One region of the Aeromonas sp. 130281 genome, then DNA from elsewhere that is predicted to be linked to it. Evidence: riboswitches for the same ligand, from Rfam matches in the RefSeq annotation. Region 1 holds a riboswitch; each other region holds the start of a gene.
The links. A riboswitch is a leader RNA that binds a small molecule or an ion and turns the genes downstream of it on or off. The one in region 1 is predicted to bind cyclic di-GMP.
Positions count from the first base shown of each region.

Region 2: another riboswitch for cyclic di-GMP. It lies ahead of gbpA (N-acetylglucosamine-binding protein GbpA); the one in region 1 lies ahead of AC1IN8_RS07495 (glycosyl hydrolase family 18 protein).
Region 3: another riboswitch for cyclic di-GMP. It lies ahead of lafK (lateral flagellar response regulator transcription factor LafK); the one in region 1 lies ahead of AC1IN8_RS07495 (glycosyl hydrolase family 18 protein).
Region 4: another riboswitch for cyclic di-GMP. It lies ahead of AC1IN8_RS06615 (glycosyl hydrolase family 18 protein); the one in region 1 lies ahead of AC1IN8_RS07495 (glycosyl hydrolase family 18 protein).

Region 1 is NZ_JBWVQS010000002.1:108,188-113,088, forward strand. It holds gene AC1IN8_RS07490 (hybrid sensor histidine kinase/response regulator) at 1-2,218, shown strand, start outside; cyclic di-GMP riboswitch class I at 2,421-2,507, shown strand; gene AC1IN8_RS07495 (glycosyl hydrolase family 18 protein) at 2,619-4,901, shown strand, end outside.
Region 2 is NZ_JBWVQS010000013.1:5,533-10,433, reverse strand. It holds gene AC1IN8_RS20105 (methyl-accepting chemotaxis protein) at 1-1,473, shown strand, start outside; cyclic di-GMP riboswitch class I at 1,736-1,821, shown strand; gene gbpA (N-acetylglucosamine-binding protein GbpA) at 1,887-3,311, shown strand; gene AC1IN8_RS20095 (cytochrome b) at 3,412-3,942, shown strand; gene cbl (HTH-type transcriptional regulator Cbl) at 4,033-4,901, opposite strand, start outside.
Region 3 is NZ_JBWVQS010000004.1:44,695-49,595, reverse strand. It holds gene fliFL (lateral flagellar M-ring protein FliFL) at 1-1,191, opposite strand, end outside; gene lfiE (lateral flagellar hook-basal body complex protein LfiE) at 1,210-1,536, opposite strand; gene lafK (lateral flagellar response regulator transcription factor LafK) at 1,548-2,810, opposite strand; cyclic di-GMP riboswitch class I at 3,063-3,150, opposite strand; gene lfhA (lateral flagellar biosynthesis protein LfhA) at 3,345-4,901, opposite strand, start outside.
Region 4 is NZ_JBWVQS010000001.1:1,470,945-1,475,845, reverse strand. It holds gene AC1IN8_RS06620 (ExeM/NucH family extracellular endonuclease) at 1-1,129, opposite strand, end outside; cyclic di-GMP riboswitch class I at 1,425-1,508, shown strand; gene AC1IN8_RS06615 (glycosyl hydrolase family 18 protein) at 1,622-4,660, shown strand.

The DNA of each region.
Region 1 (4,901 bases):
GGCCCAGTTCGCCCCTGCCCTGCTGCTCGGGCTCTACTGGCGGCACGGCAACCGCAAGGGGGTCTATCTCGGGCTCGCCCTCGGGGTCAGCCTCTGGTTCGTGACCCTGCTGGCCGAGAGCGGCCTGCTGGCGGGCTCGCCCCTGGAGGCGCTGCTGGCCCCCCCCGACTGGCCCGCCTTCCGCGAGCTGAGCCTGGGGGCCTGGTGCATCTTCCTGAGCCTGTTGCTCAACCTGCTCGGCTACGTGGCGGGATCCCTGCTGTCGCGGGCGGCGGTGAGCGAGCGGCTGCAGGCCGCCAACTTCGTCGGCAAGCCGAGCCGGGATACCACGGCGCTCTACCAGGCGCGGGTCTCGGTCAAGGAGCTGGAGATGCTGGCGGCCCGCTTCGTCGGCTCGAGCCGGGTCAAGCGCGCCTTCGGCCGCTTCGCCGGTGAGCGCGGCGGCACCCTGGCGCCCCAGATGCAGGCGTCGGCCGATCTGATTGCCCACACCGAGCGGTTGCTGGCGGGGGTATTTGGCACCTCCTCCGCCCGGCTGGTGCTGGCCTCTGCCCTGCAGGGGCGCAACATGCAGCTCGAGGAGATAGCCACCATAGTGGACGAGGCCTCGGACGTGTTCCGCTTCAACCGCGGCCTGCTGCAGGGGGCCATAGAGCACATGGGGCAGGGGATCTCTGTGGTGGACAGGGAGCTCAAGCTGGTGGCCTGGAACCGGCGCTACATAGAGCTGTTCCACTATCCGCACGGGCTCATCCAGGTGGGGCGCTCCATCGAGGAGATCATCCGCTACAACGCCGGGCAGGGGCTCTGCGGCCCGGGGGACATAGAGGCCCAGGTGGCGCGCCGGGTCGCCTTCATGAAGCGGGGCAGCCCCCATGTCTCGGCGCGGGAGCGACCGGACGGCCGGGTGATCGAGATGCAGGGCAATCCCATGCCGGCGGGGGGCTTCGTGATGACCTTCACCGACATCACCCCCTTCCGGGCGGCGGAGCGGGTGCTGCGGGAAGCGAACGAGCACCTGGAGGCGAGGGTGGCCGAGCGTACCCACGAACTCTCCGAGCTCAACCGCCAGCTGCTGCTGGTGAACCAGCAGGTGGAGCGGGCGAACCACTCCAAGAGCCGTTTCCTGGCTGCGGTGAGCCACGATCTGACCCAGCCGCTGAACGCGGCCAAGCTGTTTACCTCCTCCCTGCTGGAGATGCTGCCGCAGGGAGGGGAGCAGGCGGCGGAGCAGGTCCGCATCGCCCGCCACATCGACGACGCCCTGGGGGCAACCGAGGATCTCATCACGGATCTGCTGGACATCTCGCGCCTCGAGGCGGGTAAGTTCAAGGCGAAGAAGCTCGATTTCGCCCTGAGCGACGTGCTGGGCAATCTCAAGGCGGAGTTCGGAGTGCTGGCCCAGGCGGGGGAGATCCAGTTCTCCGTGGTGGAGAGCCGCCTCGCGGTCTACAGCGACGTGCGCCTGCTGCGCCGGGTGTTGCAGAACTTCCTCACCAATGCGTTCCGTTACAACCCGGGCGGCCGGGTGCTGCTCGGCTGCCGCCGCCTGGGGGACAAGGTGCGCATCGAGGTGTGGGACAATGGCCCCGGCATTCCGCTGGACAAGCAGGAGGCGATCTTCGACGAGTTCTCCCGCCTCGATCACTCCCGCACCGCCAGGGAGCAGGGACTTGGCCTCGGGCTCGCCATCGCCCGCGGCATCTCCCAGGTGCTGGGACATCAGCTCTCCCTGCGCAGCTGGCCCGGGGCGGGGTCCGTGTTTGCCATCACCCTCAACCTAGCGACCCGGCCCGTGACGCCGAGCCAGCTGGCGCCCCCCGTGGTGCGAGACAGCCAGCTCGAAGGGATCCGGGTGCTCTGCATCGACAACGAGGAGGACATCCTCATCGCCATGGCCTCCCTGCTGGGACGCTGGGGCTGCGAGGTGCGCTGCGCCCAGAGCCTGGAGCAGGCAGAGGAGATCATAGGGGCCGGTTTCCTGCCCCGGCTGGTGCTCTCCGACTACCACCTGGATGACGGCAAGACGGGGCTGCAGGCGCTGCACATGATCCGGCTGGCCCATGGTAACGACATCGGCGGCATCATCATCAGCGCGGATCGCAAGAGCGAGCTGCAGACCCAGATCCGTGAGCACGGCTTTGGCTACGTCAGCAAGCCGGTCAAACCCCTCAAGCTGCGGGCGCTGATGAACAGCCTGCTGCTGCCAATACAGTGACAGCCTTCACACAATCAAGCATTGTTTGGCAAGTTCGGGAACTGTCATCAGGCGCCAGCATCACCGATGTTGGCGCCAGCTTGCCGGCATGTTCGCGAACAATCTGGAAAATGAGTCCTATTCGCTGTCATTTTTACTAGGTAGCGCCTCCTCCGACTCCCTCCTATAGTCATTCGGCGATTATTTTTGTCGCAAATCAAGTTGTGCAAAAAGGCAAACCGAACGAAAGTCCGGGACGCAAAGCCTCCGGTCTAAGGGTCAAAGCACCTAGGATAGCGGGGTCACCACAGGTTGTATCGTCCATGGGCCAAGCCATGGTGGCGATGATGTCTGCGTTACCTGGCAGGTTGCGTTGCCTTTTTCGTTGTTAATTCCAATAACGAAATAAGGAAGTTCAAATATGTTAAGTCCAAAACTTTCCCTGCTGGCGCTCCTGGTCGGGGGATTCTGTGCTACCTCCGCCTTCGCCGCTGCCCCGGGCAAACCCACCATAGGCTCGGGCCCCACCAAGTTCGCCATCGTCGAAGTCAATCAATCCGCCTCGGCCTACAACCAGCTGGTGACAGTCCACAAGGATGGCGCCCCGGTCAGCGTGACCTGGAACCTCTGGTCCGGTGACGTCGGTCAGACCGCCAAGGTGCTGCTCGATGGCCAGGAGGTGTGGTCAGGCCCCGCTTCCGCCGCGGGCACCGCCAACTTCAAGGTGACCAAGGGGGGCCGCTACCAGATGCAGGTGGCCCTGTGCAACGCCGACGGCTGCACCCTCTCCGACAAGAAGGAGCTGATGGTCGCCGATACCGACGGCAGCCACCTGGCACCGCTCAATGCGCCGCTCAAGGAGAACAACAAGCCCTACGCCAACAAGTCCGGCAAGGTGGTGGGGGCCTACTACGTGGAGTGGGGTGTCTACGGCCGCAAGTTCACCGTGGACAAGATCCCGGCCCAGAACCTGACTCATATCCTCTACGGCTTCACCCCCATCTGCGGCGGCAACGGCATCAACGACAGCCTCAAAGAGATCTCCGGCAGCTTCGAGGCGCTGCAGCGCTCCTGTGCCGGTCGTGAGGACTTCAAGGTCTCCATCCACGATCCCTGGGCGGCGATCCAGATGTCCCAGGGTAACCTCAGTGCCTGGGATGAACCCTACAAGGGCAACTTCGGCAACCTGATGGCCCTCAAGCAGGCCCACCCTGACCTCAAGATCCTGCCGTCGGTCGGGGGCTGGACCCTCTCCGACCCCTTCTACTTCCTGGGGGACAAGACCAAGCGAGATACCTTCGTCGCCTCGGTCAAGGAGTTCCTGCAGACCTGGAAATTCTTCGACGGGGTGGACATCGACTGGGAGTTCCCGGGTGGCCAGGGGGCCAACCCCAGCCTGGGCGGTCCGAACGATGGTGCCACCTATGTGGTGCTGATGCAGGAGCTGCGCGCCATGCTCGACGAGCTGGAAGCCGAGACCGGCCGCCAGTATGAGCTCACCTCGGCCATCAGCGCCGGCGGTGACAAGATTGCCAAGGTCGATTATCAGGCTGCCCAGCAGTACATGGACCACATCTTCCTGATGAGCTACGACTTCAGCGGCGCCTTCGACCTGACGAATCTGGCCCACCAGACCAACCTCTTTGCCTCCAGCTGGGATCCGGCCACCAAGTACACCACCGACAAGGGCGTCAAGGCGCTGCTGGGTCAGGGGGTGACACCGGGCAAGATAGTGGTGGGGGCGGCCATGTATGGCCGTGGCTGGACCGGCGTGAAGAACTACCAGGCAGGCAATCCCTTCACCGGCACCGCGACCGGGCCGGTCAGCGGCACCTGGGAAAACGGCGTGGTGGATTATCGCGACATCGTCAACAACCGCATGGGCGCAGGCTGGGAGCAGGGCTATGACGAGTCGGCCGAGGCCCCCTATGTGTTCAAGGCCAGCAGCGGCGATCTCATCAGCTTCGACAACGACCGCTCGGTCAAGGCCAAGGGGCAGTACGTGCTGGCGAACCAGCTCGGCGGCCTGTTCGCCTGGGAGATAGACGCGGACAACGGCGACATCCTCAACGCCATGCACGAGGGGCTGGGCCACGGCGAGGGTAGTCTGCCGCCGGTCAACAAGCCGCCGGTGGCCAATGCCGGCAGCGATCTGAGCGTCACAGGCCCGGCCGAGGTGACCCTCAACGGCAGCGCCTCCCACGATCCGGAAAGCGGCGCGCTGACCTACAGCTGGAAGCAGGTCTCCGGGCCCCAGGCCAGCCTGCTGGATGCCACCCAGGCCAAGGCCCGGGTGGTGCTGGACGCCGCCACTACCGACATCAATCTGGTGTTCGAGCTGACCGTGACCGACGATCAGGGGCTCTCGGCCAAGGATCAGGTGGTGGTGACCAACAAGGCACCGCAGCCGAACCTGCCCCCCGTGGTCAGCGTACCGGCCAGCGCCACCGTCGAGTCCGGCAAGCAGGTGACCATCAAGGCCACGGCGTCCGATCCGAACGGTGATGCCCTGAGCTACCAGTGGAGCCTGCCAGCGGGGCTCACCGCCACCGGTCAGGACAGCGCGACCCTGGTGGTCACGGGCCCGAGCGTCACCAGCGACACTGTCTATGACCTGAGTCTGGTGGTGACCGACGGGGCGCTGGATGCCAGTGCCGGCACCCGCCTGACCGTCAAGCCAGCCAGTACAGGTGGCGGCTGTGAG
Region 2 (4,901 bases), on a different contig from region 1:
GCACAAGCCAAGGCCATGCTCGACAGCATGCGCTTCGATGGGGACAACTATCTGTTCGTGCTGGACGAGGATCGCAGGGTGGTGGTGCACCCTGCCAAGCCCGAGCTGGTCGGCCAGCAGATGGGCGGGACGCCCGCCGAATCCCACTGGCAGCGCATGGTGGATCTCGGCAAGGGCGGCCATCAGGGCCGCCTGGAGTACCAGTGGCTCTCCCCCTCCGGCGAGGCGGCCCAGAAGATGTCCCTGGTGGCCGGCTACCAGCCCTGGGGCTGGATCCTGGGCTCGGGCGTGCTGCTGCAGGACATAGAGGCCACCATCTGGTCCCAGTATGAGCTGATGGGAGGGGCCACCCTGCTGGTGATCCTGCTGATGGGGTGGCTTGGAGTGGCCATCAGCCGCTCCATCGTCAGGCCTCTCGCCGAGATCAAGGGGGCCATGGCCCAGGTGGCGGCCGGGGATCTGGTGGTGAGCATCCCGGTGCATGGCAAGGATGAGCTGGGGGCCGTCGCCACCAGCACCAATCAGGGACTGGACGCCATTCGCCGCGCCCTGCTGGAAGCCAGCCAGGGGGCCCGCAACGTGGCGGATGCCGCCCTGCGCATCGCCGCCTCCGCCGAGCAGACCAACCAGGCGGTCAACAGCCAGCGGGATCAGCTGGCCCAGCTCGCCACCGCCATGAACGAGATGAGCGCCACCATCTCGGATGTGGCGGGCCACGCCGAGAACACGGCCCGCGACACCCGGGACGCCACCAGCGAGGCCGGGCTCGGCAACGAAGACGTCCACGCCAGCGTGCACGGCATCCAGGCGCTCGCCACCGAGGTGGAGCAGGCCACCCATCAGGTCAATCGACTCAAGGAGGGGGTGATGCAGATAGGGGAGGTGACCGCCGTCATCAGCGCCATCTCGGATCAGACCAATCTGCTGGCCCTCAACGCCGCCATAGAGGCGGCCCGGGCCGGCGAGCAGGGTCGCGGCTTCGCCGTGGTGGCCGACGAGGTGCGCCAGCTGGCCAGCCGCACCCGCCACTCCACCGAGGAGATCCAGAGCACCATCACCCAGTTGCAGCAGCGGGCGGTTACCGCCGCCAGCGCCATGGATGCCAGCCGCAAGCTGGCGGAGAGCAGCGTCGGCCAGTCCGAGAAGGCGGGGCAGGATCTCTCCCTCATCGTCAACCACATCCAGCACGTGAGCGACATGGCGACCCAGATAGCCACGGCGGCGGAGCAGCAGAGCATGGTGGCGGAAGACATGAACCGCAACGTCAACGGCATCAATGACTCGGCGCTCGAGATGTCCCAGGCCGCCTCCCAGCTGGCCCAGGAGAGCGAGCTGCTGGCCGGGCTGTCGCGCAGCCTGGACGAGCGGCTGGCGGTGTTCAGGCTCGGCAATGGCCTCCCCCGGGATCTGGCGCCCGGTCAGGCCCCGCGCCCCTCGCCCTCCCACCGCCCAGACCAGTACCCGTACCACTGACCGTCTGACACAGTCCCATCCCCTGCCGGCCTCGCCGGCAGGGGATTTTTTCATTGATGAAAAATGTCGCGATTTTGCATCTTTTGACAGAGCTGGCGAAGCAAAACCCAACTTGATGAATTAAATATAATTTTAAAAACAGAGTGTTAAGTGATTGCTCTACTCCGATGAGGTCAAGCTGTAAAGATTTACACTTAATAATTTAATCAAAAGAAGCCATCATGGTGGCGCCGTCCTCAAGGGCGGCACCCTGACCCTTTATGTAGTCATTTGGCAAACTGGTTGAAAGGCCAGGACGCAAAGCCTCCGGTCTAAAGACATGTCGTCCAGGATAGCGGGGTTGCCACACCCAGGTGTGTCACGGGGAATTCCCCTGCCAACTTGACTGCCCACATCACCGAACAGAGGAATGTATGGCAGCAAAAATCCAACTCAATCATGTGGCCGCGGCGCTGGCGCTGCTGGCCAGCGGCGGCGTGCTCGCCCACGGTTACATCAGCCAGCCGGAAGGGCGCAACTATCTGTGCAAGACCGGCGGCAACAGCCAGTGTGGCGCCATTCAATGGGAGCCCCAGAGCCTGGAGGCGCCGTCCGGCTTCCCCGATGGCGGCCCCGCCGACGGCCAGATCGCCTCGGCCGGGCATCCGCAATTCGGTGAACTCAATGCCCAGACCAGCGATCGCTGGACCAAGCGCCAGGTGCAGGCCGGTCCCTTCGCCATCGGCTGGACCTTCACCGCCAACCACGTGACCCGCAACTGGCGCTACTACCTCACCAAGCAGGAGTGGAACCCGAACCAGCCCCTGACCAGGGACTCCTTCGATCTCAATCCGTTCTGCGTCATCGACGGGGGCATGGTGCAACCGCCCAAGCAGGTCACCCATCAGTGCACCCTGCCGGCGCGCACCGGCTACCAGGTCATCCTCGGGGTCTGGGAGGTGGGCGATACCGCCAACAGCTTCTACAACCTCATCGACGCCCAGTTCGATGGTGGCACCCAGCCGCCGCTGACCTGGAGCCAGGGCGGGACCATCTACCCCTCCACCGATCTGGTGGTCGGCGACAAGGCCAGGACCCGGGTATTCGACGCCAACGGCGAGCGCACCGATCTGCAGACAGTGCTGACCATAGGCTCCGCCGAGCAGGGTCAGAAGAACAACTGGGCCCATGATCTGGCCGCCAGGATCAACGCCGAGCAGAGCCAGATCCGCGCAGGCCAGCAGGGCACCGATGGCCAGTTCAACCCGGTCTACGGCCAGAACCCCGTCTACCTGAAGGCGGGCAGCAACCTGCAGCGGGTCGAGGTCCAGCTCGAGCAGCAGCAACCCCCGGTGGGCAACAGCATCAGCGTAAGCGGGCTGGAGAGCGAATACCTGCTCGACAACGGCAAGGTCACCCTCAACTTCACCGTCACGGCCGAGGGGGATCTCGCGGTCACCAACACCCTGTATGACCATGGCGGCGCCGCCAAGGGCCAGACCGGCGCCGACATCAAGGACAGCAGCCAGAGCTTCACCATGGCGGTCGGCGGTCTGAGCGCCGGCCACCACCAGCTGGTGATCGAGGGCAAGCCGAAGGCGGGCGGTGCCCCCCTGCAGCAGACCCTGGACCTGATGTTCAAGGATCCCGCCAGCGGCGGTGACTACCAGTACAGCTTCCCGGAGGGACTCAAATCCTATGCTGCGGGCACCAAGGTGCTGCAGCCGAAAGATGGCAAGATCTATCAGTGCAAGCCCTACCCCTACAGCGGCTGGTGCACCATCTGGACCAGCACGGCGACCCAGTATGAGCCCGGCGTGGGCACCAACTGGCAGGATGCCTGGACCCTGGTGAACTGATCCCCCGCAAGCAGAAGAGGCCCGAGCGGCCTCTTTTTTGTGCCTGTCATCCGGGCTCCCGGTGCCTCTCTGCACCCTGGGCCCCAGTCGGAAAAATCCCATGACGAAACACTACTATGACCCCCTGAGCCGCCTGCTGCACTGGCTGATGGCCGCCGTCATCCTCTACGCCACCCTGGCGGGCTACCTGATGCACCTGGTGATCGACAGCCACCCCAGGCTGTTTCAGTTTCTGTCGGTGTTGAACATGTCGATGGCGACCCTGATCACCCCGCTCTTCCTGCTGCGCTGGGGCTGGCGGCACTGGCGCGCACCCCTGCCCGAAGATCAGTCCCAGCCTCACCATCCCGCCGCCAGACTGGCGCACGCCCTGCTCTACGGCCTGATGTTTGTGGTGCTGCTGAGCGGCTTCCTGATGCTGGAGCAGGGCTACTCCCTGTTCTGGCTCTACCCGGTCGCCAACCCGATCGGCTCACCGGAGATCAACGCCTTCTTCTTTGGCGTCCACCGCCTCGGCTGCCTGGCGCTGGCTGCGCTGGTCCTGCTGCACGTGGCCGCCGCCCTCTACCATCACAGGATCAAGGGGGATCGCACCCTGTATCGCATGCTGGGCCCCCAGAGCGAGCGCTAACCAATGAGCGAGGCTCTGGGCCTGGCTGAAGCATCGAATAAGCAAGCAGGGAGCCAAGGGCTCCCTGCTTTCTCAGACCATGCGCCCCATTCAGATCTGGTAGTCGAGCAGGGGCTCGTTGCTCATGGCCCTGGCCTGGATCTCCGCCAGCGCCAGCTCGGGGTTGCAGAGCTGGATGAACTGCCAGGTGAAGTTGTGCTGGAACTGCCCCTGCTTGAGGCCGATCCAGGCGGTGTGCGGCGCAAACAGCCGGCTGCCGTCGAGCTGCACCAGCCCCTTGTCCCGCTGGGGATCGAACGCCATGTCCGCCAGTATGCCCACCCCCATCTCCAGCTCGACATAGGTCTTGATGACGTCGGAGTCCTGGGCGGTCAGCAGGATCTGCGGATGTATCCCAGCCTCGGCAAAGGCCTCATCCACCCGCACCCGCCCCGTCAGGCCCGCCTGATAGGTCACTATGGGCCAATGGGCCAGGGCCGCCAGGGTGAGTTCCCGCTCGGCGGTGAGGGGGTGCTGCTCCGGCACCACTATGTTGTGGTGCCAGCGGTAGTAGGGAAACGCCACCACCCCTTCGCTCTTGTCGAGCTGCTCGCTGCTGATGCCGATGTCCACTTCGCCGGTCTGCACCAGCCGCACTATCTCCTCCGGGCTGCCCTGACGCAGCTCCAGCTGCACCAGGGGGAACTGCTCGCGAAACGCCTTCACCACACGGGGCAGGGCATAGCGCGCCTGGGTGTGAGTGGTCGCTACCAGCAGCCGCCCCGAATCCCGGTTGGCGAAGGTGCTGGCCAGTTTGCGGATATTGTCGGCGTCCCCCAGGATGCGCTCGGCGATCACCAGCAGCTCCTTGCCCGGCTCCGTCATGCCGAGCAGCCGCTTGCCGTAACGGATGAAGAGCGCGAGCCCCAGCTCCTCCTCCAGCTCGCGGATATGGCGGCTGACCCCGGACTGGGAGGTAA
Region 3 (4,901 bases), on a different contig from region 1:
CCAGCCCCCCTTGGGGCCGCTCTGCTGATTGAGCAAGATGGATACGTTCATCCGCTCCAGCCGTCCCTGCTGATAGCGGGTATGCACTATGGTGCGGCTGTTCTCGTACTGCTTGCTGACCTCCTGCCGTTCGGTGCGGGTGTCGTTCTTGGCAGGCTCCGGCGTCGCCGCATTCCCCTCGGCAGCCGCTTCTGTCTGGGGCGCCGTCTCGGGAGGACGGTTGGACAGGGCCCCCGGGATGCCGAGCGCCAGGGCATCTATGGTCTTGTCGGACTTGTTGGATTCCTTGGTCACCACACCGTTGGGATCCAGCTGCTGCTGGGTCTCTTCCACCGCGTTGAAGTTGACGTCAGCGGCGATCTGGACCCGGAAGTTGCCGGTGCCCAGCATGGGATGGAGCATGTCGCTGGCACGCTGGCGGATGTACTGCTCCAGCTTGCGCACGTATTCCATCTGCTGGACGCTCTGCTTGCCGAATCCCGCCTTGTCGCCAAACTCGGCACTCAGCAATTGGCCCGCCTGATCCACTATGGTCACGGCACCGGGCTTCATGCCCGAGATGCTGCCCGCCACCAGGTTGGCGATGGCCTCGACCTGACCCGGCTCCATGGACTGACCGGGTTGCAGATCCAGCATCACAGAGGCGCTGGGTTTCTCTTCGTCACGGCCGACAAACAGGGTCCGCTTGGGGATGGCCAGATGCACCCGGGCGCTGCGCACCGCATCCAGCGAGATGATGGTTCTGGCCAGCTCCCCTTCCAGGGCATGGCGGTAGCGCGCCCCTTCCATGAACTCGCTGGTGCCAAGACCGGTCACTGTGTCCAGCCCCTCGAGGCCGGCCGGCATGGCCGCCCTGACCCCGCGCGCCGCCAGCGCCATGCGCACGTGGGCGAGCTGGCTCTCAGGCACCAGGATCTGGCCCGAGCTTTTCTCCAGCCGGAAGGGCACCTGCTCCTTCTCCAGCATCTCCATGATGTTGGCGGTGTCGTAGAGCTCCTGCTTGCCGTAGAGGGGCACATAGTTCTTGCTGGAGGTCCAGAGGATCACCACTATGGTGCCCGCCACTATGGCGGCAAGCAGCGCTATGGTCAGGATGGATTTGTTGTCCCGGGACAGGGTGCGCCAGTTGCGCATCCCTTCCTGTACCCGGGCGATCAGGGAGCCCGACGCCCCCGGCGAGGATGATACCAATTCAGTCATGACCTACCCTCAGAGCGGCATGCGCATGATGTCATCGAAGCCTGTCATCAGTTTGTTGCGCACCTGCATCAGGGCGGAAAAACTGAGACCTGCCTTCTGGCTGGCCACCATGGCCCCCACCAGATCGTCGCTCTGACCCGCGTCGACGGCGGTCATCAGTCTGGACGCGACATTCTGCTGTTCGTTGACCCGGCCGACGACGTCACGCATGGCGTCGCTGAACGAGACAGCCGAGGCGTCGTTAGGCTCGATGGAAGGGGTGTGACTGGCGACGCGCTGCATTTCCTGCATCTGCTGCAGGAGCGTCACCTGTGATGACATGATCTCAATCTTCACTCGGTTATCCCTTAGTTTTGAATCTGCTGCTCGACATCGATGCCCTGCTCGCGCATGGCAGCCAGCTTGTATCTAAGTGCCCGGGTCGTCATCCCAAGGGCTTCGGCCGTACGAGTCCGGTGACCACGAAAACGGCGCAACGTCTCCAGGACGAATTGAAATTCGGCATGCCGTTTGGTCTCGCTGAGCCCCTCCGGGGCCGCAAGCGTCTGCGGTAACAGGTTGTCGGCTTCGACGGCATAATGGGGCAGCATCAAATCGACCGCCTGAATATGCAATCCGCGAGCCATAATTAGTGCCCGCTGGATCACGTTGTCCAGTTCGCGCACATTGCCCGGCCAGTCATAGGAGAGCAGCTGCTTGCAGGCGCTCTCGCTGAGGCGATACCCCTGCTGGGCGGCGTAGCGCTCGATGAAGTACTCCGCCAGCGGCAGTATGTCGTCCGGCCGCTCCCGCAGGGCAGGCCAGCTCATGGGCAGCACATCGAGCCGGTAGAAGAGGTCCTCGCGAAACTCCCCCTGCAACACCAGCTCCCTCAGGTCTCTGTTGCTGGCGGCGATGATCCGCACATCCAGCGCAATCACCTGATGGCTGCCCAGCCGCTCGACCTCTTTCTCCTGCAGCACCCGCAGCAACTTGGCCTGCAATGCGAGCGGCAGTTCGGAGATCTCGTCGAGCAGCAGGGTGCCCCCCTGGGCCAGCTCGAACTTGCCCTGCTGGCTGGCGGTCGCGCCGGTAAAGGCCCCCTTGCTGTGTCCGAACAGGATGGATTCGAGCATGGCTTCGGGGATGGCAGCACAGTTGATGGCCACGAAGGGCTTGCCCGCCCGGCTGGACATCTCGTGGATGTAGCGGGCCAGCCGCTCCTTGCCCGTCCCCGACTCGCCGCCGATGAGGATGGTGGCCGAGGTTTTGGCAGCCCGCCTGGCAAGCTGCAAGACCTGCAGGCTCAGGGGCGAGGTGGCGATCAGGTTGGGAATGGCCTGACGCAGGCGCAGGGCTCCCCTCACCACATCGAGGATCTGGCGCTGGCTGAAAGGCTTGATGATGTAGTCGATGGCGCCGGCCCGCATGGCCTCCGCCGCCAGATAGGCCTGGTGCTCATTGACCAGGATGACGCAGTCGGTACCCGCCAGCTCCTGCACCATTGAGGGACCGGCCTCGGTCATGACCGCCATGTCGAGCAGCACGAGATCCGCTGAATGGTGAGAGAGAAATTGCTTGGCCAGCGGGACAGAATTCAGGCAAGAAACGCGATAGCCTGCCTTCAACAATATTCCCTCAACATCGTCTCCATTTGATAACGAAGAGGAAACTAATAATAAATGAGCATGAGATTCAATACCGACGGGTATTGAATTTTCCTTGATAGATAAATCAGAAAACATATTAACCCGAACCTGTGATTGCACATGAATCAATCAACAGAACTGACGCTCAAAAAATAAAAACGCACCAGGACGGGGCAGCACTTCTTATTGAGCACTTACCCTATATCGGTATGAAAACAAGGCTGGAATCATGGCCTTGGTAACCCCGCTATCATTAGCATCAATGCTGTTAGACCGGAGGCTTTGCGTCCTGACTTTTCAGTTCAGTTTGCCTTTATCATGCGACGACCCGTATTAGGATGGCATGGCTTGGTTGTCCTTAAGCCATGTGACACATCTGACTGTTTCTATTTTATTTTTTCACTGTCAGTCTGTGTCGCGTCAAAAGCCGTCACATCATAACGGCTTTATATGACAATTCAAGCAGATGTGCGGAATAGTCTCTTCCTGCCGGCATATGGGCGTGGCAATTCCACTTCAGCCCAGGGTGCCAATTACCTCGACCCGCAAATCTTCCGGGATCTCGTTATAAGAGAGCACTTTGAGACCCTTTGAAAAGGATCGGGCATAACGGGCGATCAACGGCCTGAGCTGGGGCATGACCACCAGCACAGGCGCATACCCCTGCTGCTGCAACTGCTCCTTCACCAGCGGCATGTTCTGCTGCAACTGTGCCAGCAATTGCGGGTCGACCGGGAAGCTGTCCAGCTGGATTTTTCCCTGCTGCTGGGACTGATTCATTGCCGTCAGCAGAGTCTGCTCCAGCCGATCATCCAGGGTGAAGGCCGCCAGTATGTCGCGGGATCCGATCGCCTGCCTGACGATCTGACGCTTGAGGGCGCAGCGCACGTCCGAGGCCAGCAGCACAGGATCCTTGGTCAGCTCGCTCGCATCCAGCAAGGTGGTGGCTATGGTGCGGATATCGGTGAGGCTGATCTGCTCCTTGAGCAACTGACGGAAGACCCGCAGTTGCTGCATCTGGGTCAGGGCCAGATTGAGCTCTTCCGCCAGGCGGGGCGACTGGGTGGCCAGATACTGGCCCAGCTTGCCCACCTCGTCATGACCGAAGAGCCCATCGAGCTGCTCCCTGAGCAGCTTGCTGGCATGGGTAGCGATGACGGTGGCGGAGTCCACCACGGAGTAACCCAGGTTGAGCGCCTTGGCCTTGTTGTCCGGCGAGATCCAGACCGCGTTCATGCCATAGGCCGGATCCTGGGTCAGCTCGCCGTCCAGGGCCCCATAGGTCTCCCCGCTGCTGATGGCCATCAGCCGCTGGCAATCCACATTCCCCGTGGCCAGGGCGATGCCCGACAGCTTGATGCGATACTGGTCCGGTTGCAGTTGCAGGTTGTCCCGTACCCGGATCTCGGGCAGCAGGAAACCATACTGCTCGGAGAGCGTCTTGCGAATGCCGCGCACCCGGGCGAGCAGCTCGGCCCCCTTGTTTGCCTCGGCCAGCGGCACCAGCCGATAGCCCAGTTCGATGGCGACTGCATCCACCGGCGGCAGATCCTGCCAGTCCAGCCCCTGCGGCTCCGGCTGCACCATCTGCCTCGTCAACTCTTCGGCCGCATCCAGGGCAGGGTCCTTTGCCCGGCGCTGGCTGACGCTCCAGCCGGTCCAGGCCAGCACGGCGGCAAAGCTGAGGAAGGCCAGCATGGGCATGCCGGGCACCAGGCCCAGGATCAGCATGATGGTCGCCGCCGTATAGATGACCCGGGGAGAAGCCAGGATCTGCTGGCCGACCTGATCCGACATCTCTCCCTCGTCACTCACGCGAGTGACTATGATGGCCGCCGCGGTGGACATCAGCAGGGAGGGGATCTGGGCGACCAGACCATCACCTATGGTAAGCAGGGCATAGATGCGGAAGGCATCGGAAACCGGCAGCGAGTGCTGGAAGATACCTATGGCGAGACCACCCACCAGGTTGATGATCAGCACCAGCAGGCCGGCGATGGCATCGCCACGGACAAACTTGGAGGCCCCATCCATGGCGCCGTAGAAGTCCGCTTCCCTGGCGATCTCTTCCCG
Region 4 (4,901 bases), on a different contig from region 1:
CGGCGATGGCGTTGACTATCTTGGCGCGCTGCAACTGGAACTCCTCCAGGCTCTTGGCGCCGCGGTTGCAGCCCTTGGCGCTGTCCGCATCCGCCTGATCCGCGCAGAGCACGTTGAGGGCGCCCCCCACGCTGGAGTGGCTGGTGAAGTAGTTGAGCACGTTGAAGCTGCCGATCCGCAGGTCGCTGTCATGAGCGCGGGCCGGAGCACCCTGGCGATCGTTCTCGTCGGTGCGCAGCAGATCCCCCGCGGTGATGCGCTGCTCCTTGGGCACGATCAGGCGGTACTCGTCATAGCTGTAGCCCACCAGGGCCTCCAGGTTGAGCGGGGCATCGCCGATGCGCAGATAGCCCTGCTCCGGCTCCCAGGCCGGCAGCCAGGGGAGCTTGCCGTTGGCGGCCTTGAAGTCCGATTCGAGGAAGACGCGGTTGCCGGCGTTGGCCTCGGCCAGCGCCACGGCCTCTGGGCTGCCCGCCACATGGAGCTGGGTCGGCTTCATCAGCGGGGCGCCGTGGGCGAGCACCAGGTTGTTGCGCTTGGCGGCGTAGTCGTAGCTGAAGTTGCGGCTTATCTTGAGCGCGCTGCCCTCATCGAGGCGCACCCGCATCCCCTCGTGACGCTCCAGGGCCCGGGCCAGGGTCTCCCCTTCCTGCACCCGCAGCGCCGTGGCGGCCGGTGCCGCGCCCTGGGCCAGCACCGCCAGGCGCGGGGCGTTGCCGTCAACCAGTGGCTTGAGCTGGGTGTGGCCGTAGAACTCCTCGACCCTGGCCTCCAGGCAGACCAGGGCCCCCGGCTGGATGCCCGGGTACTTGCTGGCGAACTGCTTGTCGTTGAGGTAGACGAAGATGCCGTCCGATGTCTCGGGGTTGCCGTCCCCCTGCAGATCCTGCAGGTAGAAGCCTCTGTTCAGGCTCTCGCCGAGGGCGGAGACCAGAGCCTTGACCTTGACAGTCCCGGGGCTCTCGAACAGATCGCCCGGAACGAGGGGGCTCTTGTCGCCGCTGCCCTGGATGGCGGGGATGGGGGTGAGGGCGCTGTCGGCCGGGCAGCTGAAGCCGGCGGCATGGAGAGACGGGGACGCGAGGGCGAGCCCCACGGCCAGGGACAGCAGGGTAGGTCTTCCTTTCATGGGTATTCCTTTTTTTATTTTTGCCAGTGTTTCCATAGCCTTGGCGCTTTGGCCAAGGGCGCGCATTGTCACATTTCTGGCAGCTCTGACCAGTGAGGCAACGCACATTATGGGGAGACAAAAGAGGCTGAGTCCGTTTTTTTGACGTGGCTAACAGATTGATATTAATGACTTAATGGTTAGTTGGCCGATTGAGGGGAAGTGTGAGCCGGCCGGCATTCACATATTTTCCTTAGAGAATAAAGATTGAGCGGTTGCCACTTGCTTCCTATACTCGAGCCGTTCCTCACGGAACCCAGGCAAAGGGCAAACCGGCAGTGATGCCGGGACGCAAAGCCTCCGATCTGCCCCAAGCGGGCCAGACAGCGGGGTTACCCAGGGTGACTTGAGGGTTTGTGGCCCGTCCATGGCCTGTTGTCGCTCCCTTGTTCCCTGTTGCGATTGCGCTTTTCCCGGTCTTAGAAGCCAAGACAAAACAAGGATGATAACAATATGCAACAGATCTTGAGGCCCAGCAGGCTCGCCATGCTGGTCGCCCTTGCGGCCGTCCCTGCCTGGGCGCAGGCCGCCTATCCCGCCTATCAGGCCGGCACCGCCTACAAGGCTGGCGACATCGTCAGCAACGCAGGCGCCCTCTATGAATGCAAGGAATTCCCTTACTCCGGCTGGTGCGGCGCGTCGCCTTACCACTACGAACCCGGTGTCGGCGCCGTCTGGGCAGATGCCTGGAAGCTCTTTGGCGGCGAGGTGCCGCCGCCGGCCCTGGTGGTCGCCATCGGCTCCCCCGCCGTGGGCAGCAGCGTCAGCGAAGGGGCCAGCCTGGCCCTGGCGGTGACCCTGAGCGGCCCGGTCACGGCACTCGCCCGGGTGGAATACCTCATCGACGGCACCCTGGTCGCCACGGCCATGGCTTCCCCCTGGAGTGCCAGCTGGTCTGCCGCCGGCGTGGGCAATCACGCCCTCAAGGCACGGGCGCTGGATAAAGACGGCAAGGTGCTGAGCGAGGCGGATTCGAGCTTCCAGGTCGCCGCCGTGGTGGCGCCAGAGGCGCCCAGGGTGAGCATCGCCAGCCCCGCCGCCGGGGCCAGGGTGACCCTGGGCCGCGCCCTCACCGTGACCGGCAATGTGACCGACGCCAATGACGACGTCGCCAAGGTCGAGCTCTTCGTGAATGGCCAGAAGGTGGGCGAGGACAGCAGCGCCCCCTGGCAACTGAGCTGGACGCCCCAGAACAAGGGGCTGACCGGTCTCAAGCTGGTGGCGACCGACAAGGCAAATCTCTCTGGCGAATCGGCCCAGGTGGATGTCCAGGTGGAGGAGGCGGCCCTGCCCCCCACCGGCGGCAATCTCTCCTGCGACGTGCGCCAGATCTACCGCGCCGACGGCAGCGAGTGCATGGGGGATGACCACGGCCGCCGCGTCATCGGTTACTTCACCTCCTGGCGCACCGGCAAGAACGGCCTGCCCGCCTACCTGGTGGGCGACATCCCCTGGGACAAGATCACCCACATCAACTACGCCTTCGCGGCGGTGGACGAGCAGAGCCACACCATCAAGGTGGATGACGCCGCCACCAAGCTGACCTGGAACGGGGTGCCGGGCGCCGAGATGGATCCCGAGTTCGCCTATCAGGGCCACTTCAACCTGCTGTCCAAGTACAAGAAGCAGTACCCGGACGTGAAGACCCTCATCTCCGTGGGGGGCTGGGCCGATACCCGCGGCTTCTACGCCGCCACCACCAAGGGCGACTGCTCGGTCAACACCGCCGGCATCAACGCCTTCGCCGACTCGGCGGTGGGCTTCATCCGCCAGTACGGCTTCGATGGGGTGGACATCGACTACGAGTACCCCACCTCCATGAAGGATGCGGGCAACCCCAACGACTTCCCGCTCTCCAACCAGTGTCGCGGCAAGCTGTTTGCGAACTATGAAGTGCTGATGAAGACCCTGCGCAACAAGCTCGACAGCGCCGGGACCGAGGACGGTCGCAAATACATGCTGACCATCGCCTCGCCGGCCTCGGCCTACCTGCTGCGCGGCATGGAAAACTTCCAGGTCACCCAGTACCTCGACTACGTCAACCTGATGACCTATGACTTCCACGGTGCCTGGAACCACTTCGTCGGCCACAACGCCGCCCTGTTCGACAACAAGGCGGATCCCGAGCTGTCCCAGTGGGGTGTCTACACCCAGGCCCAGTTTGGTGGCATCGGCTATCTCAACTCCGCCTGGGCGGCCCACTACTTCCGCGGCGCCCTGGCGGCGGGCAAGATCAACATAGGGGTGCCTTACTACACCCGTGGTTGGCAGGGGGTCACCGGTGGCACCCACGGCCTGGGGGGCAAGGCGGCGCTGCCGAGCCAGAGCGATTGCCAGCCGGGGACCGGTGGCAGCACCATCCCCTGCGGCAACGGGGCGGTCGGCATCGACAACATCTGGCATGATCTGGACAAGAACGGCAAGGAGATAGGCGGCGGCGCCGTGCCCATGTGGCATGCCAAGAACCTGGAGCACGCGGCCAGCCTCGGCATCACCACATTGCCGAGCTACGGCCAGGCCTGGGGTCTGGATCCCAACAACCCGGCCCACGTGATGCAAGGCCAGTACGTGCGTTACTACGACGACAAGGCCCATGCGCCCTGGCTGTGGAACGAGCAGAAGAAGGTGTTCCTCTCCACCGAAGATGAAGAGTCCATGGGTCACAAGCTCGACTACATAGTCAAGCGGGGCCTGGGGGGCGTCATGTTCTGGGAGATGGCGGGGGACTATGACTTCGACGCCGCGAAGAACGAGTACGTGATGGGCAGCACCCTCACCAGCCTCGCCTACGAGAAGTTCAGCAAGGCCGACAAGGCGGCCCTGAAGCAGAACGATCTGCCGGCCCCGGCCGCCCAGCTCGACATCGGCGTGAGCCTCTCCGGCTTCAAGGAAGGGGACTCCAACTACCCGATCAACCCGACCCTCAAGCTCACCAACAAGTCGACCCAGACCATACCGGGCGGCACCCGCATCGAGTTCCTGATGCCCACCTCCACCTCCGACACCATCACCGACCAGAGCGGCATGGGGTTGAAAGTGGTGGAGAGCGGCGGCAACCAGAACTCCGACGGCATCGCCAATGAGAAGGACTTCCACAAGGTGGCCCTGACGCTGCCGGCCTGGAAGGCCTGGGCGCCGGGCACCGAGGTGGAAGTGGCCATGACCTACTACCTGCCGGCCGCCGGCGTGCCGAGCGGCATGCGCCTGATTGCCGGCAGCCAGACCATAGGCCTGAAGTCCGACTTCCCGGCCCTGGCCGAGGCGGTGCTGGGGGGCAGCAGTGGCGGTGACGGCGGCAGCGGTGGCGCCAGCTGCGCCAGCCAGAACGTCAACCCGGCGGACTACAATGCCTATCCGACCTGGCCGCGCGGGGATCACGCCAATGGCAACGACCGCATGACCAACGGCAAGGCGGTGTGGCAGGCCAACTGGTGGACCAGCAGCGAGCCCAAGGCGGGTGACGGCAGCTGGAAGCTGGTGTGCAACTATTGAGTTGTCCCGGCTGCTGTACCAGCAGCGAGCTCAGAGCGGGCGATGGCGGCTGGAAGCTGGTGTGCAACAATTGAGTTGTCCCGGATGCTGTACCAGCAGCGAACTCAGAGCGGGTGACGGCAGCTGGAAGCTGGTGTGCAACTACTGAGTTGTCCCGGTTGCTGAAGCGGGTGTGCAACTATTGATAATCGGTTGAGGGGTTAACCCCGCATCAACCCAATGACCCAATCCGGAGCCCAGG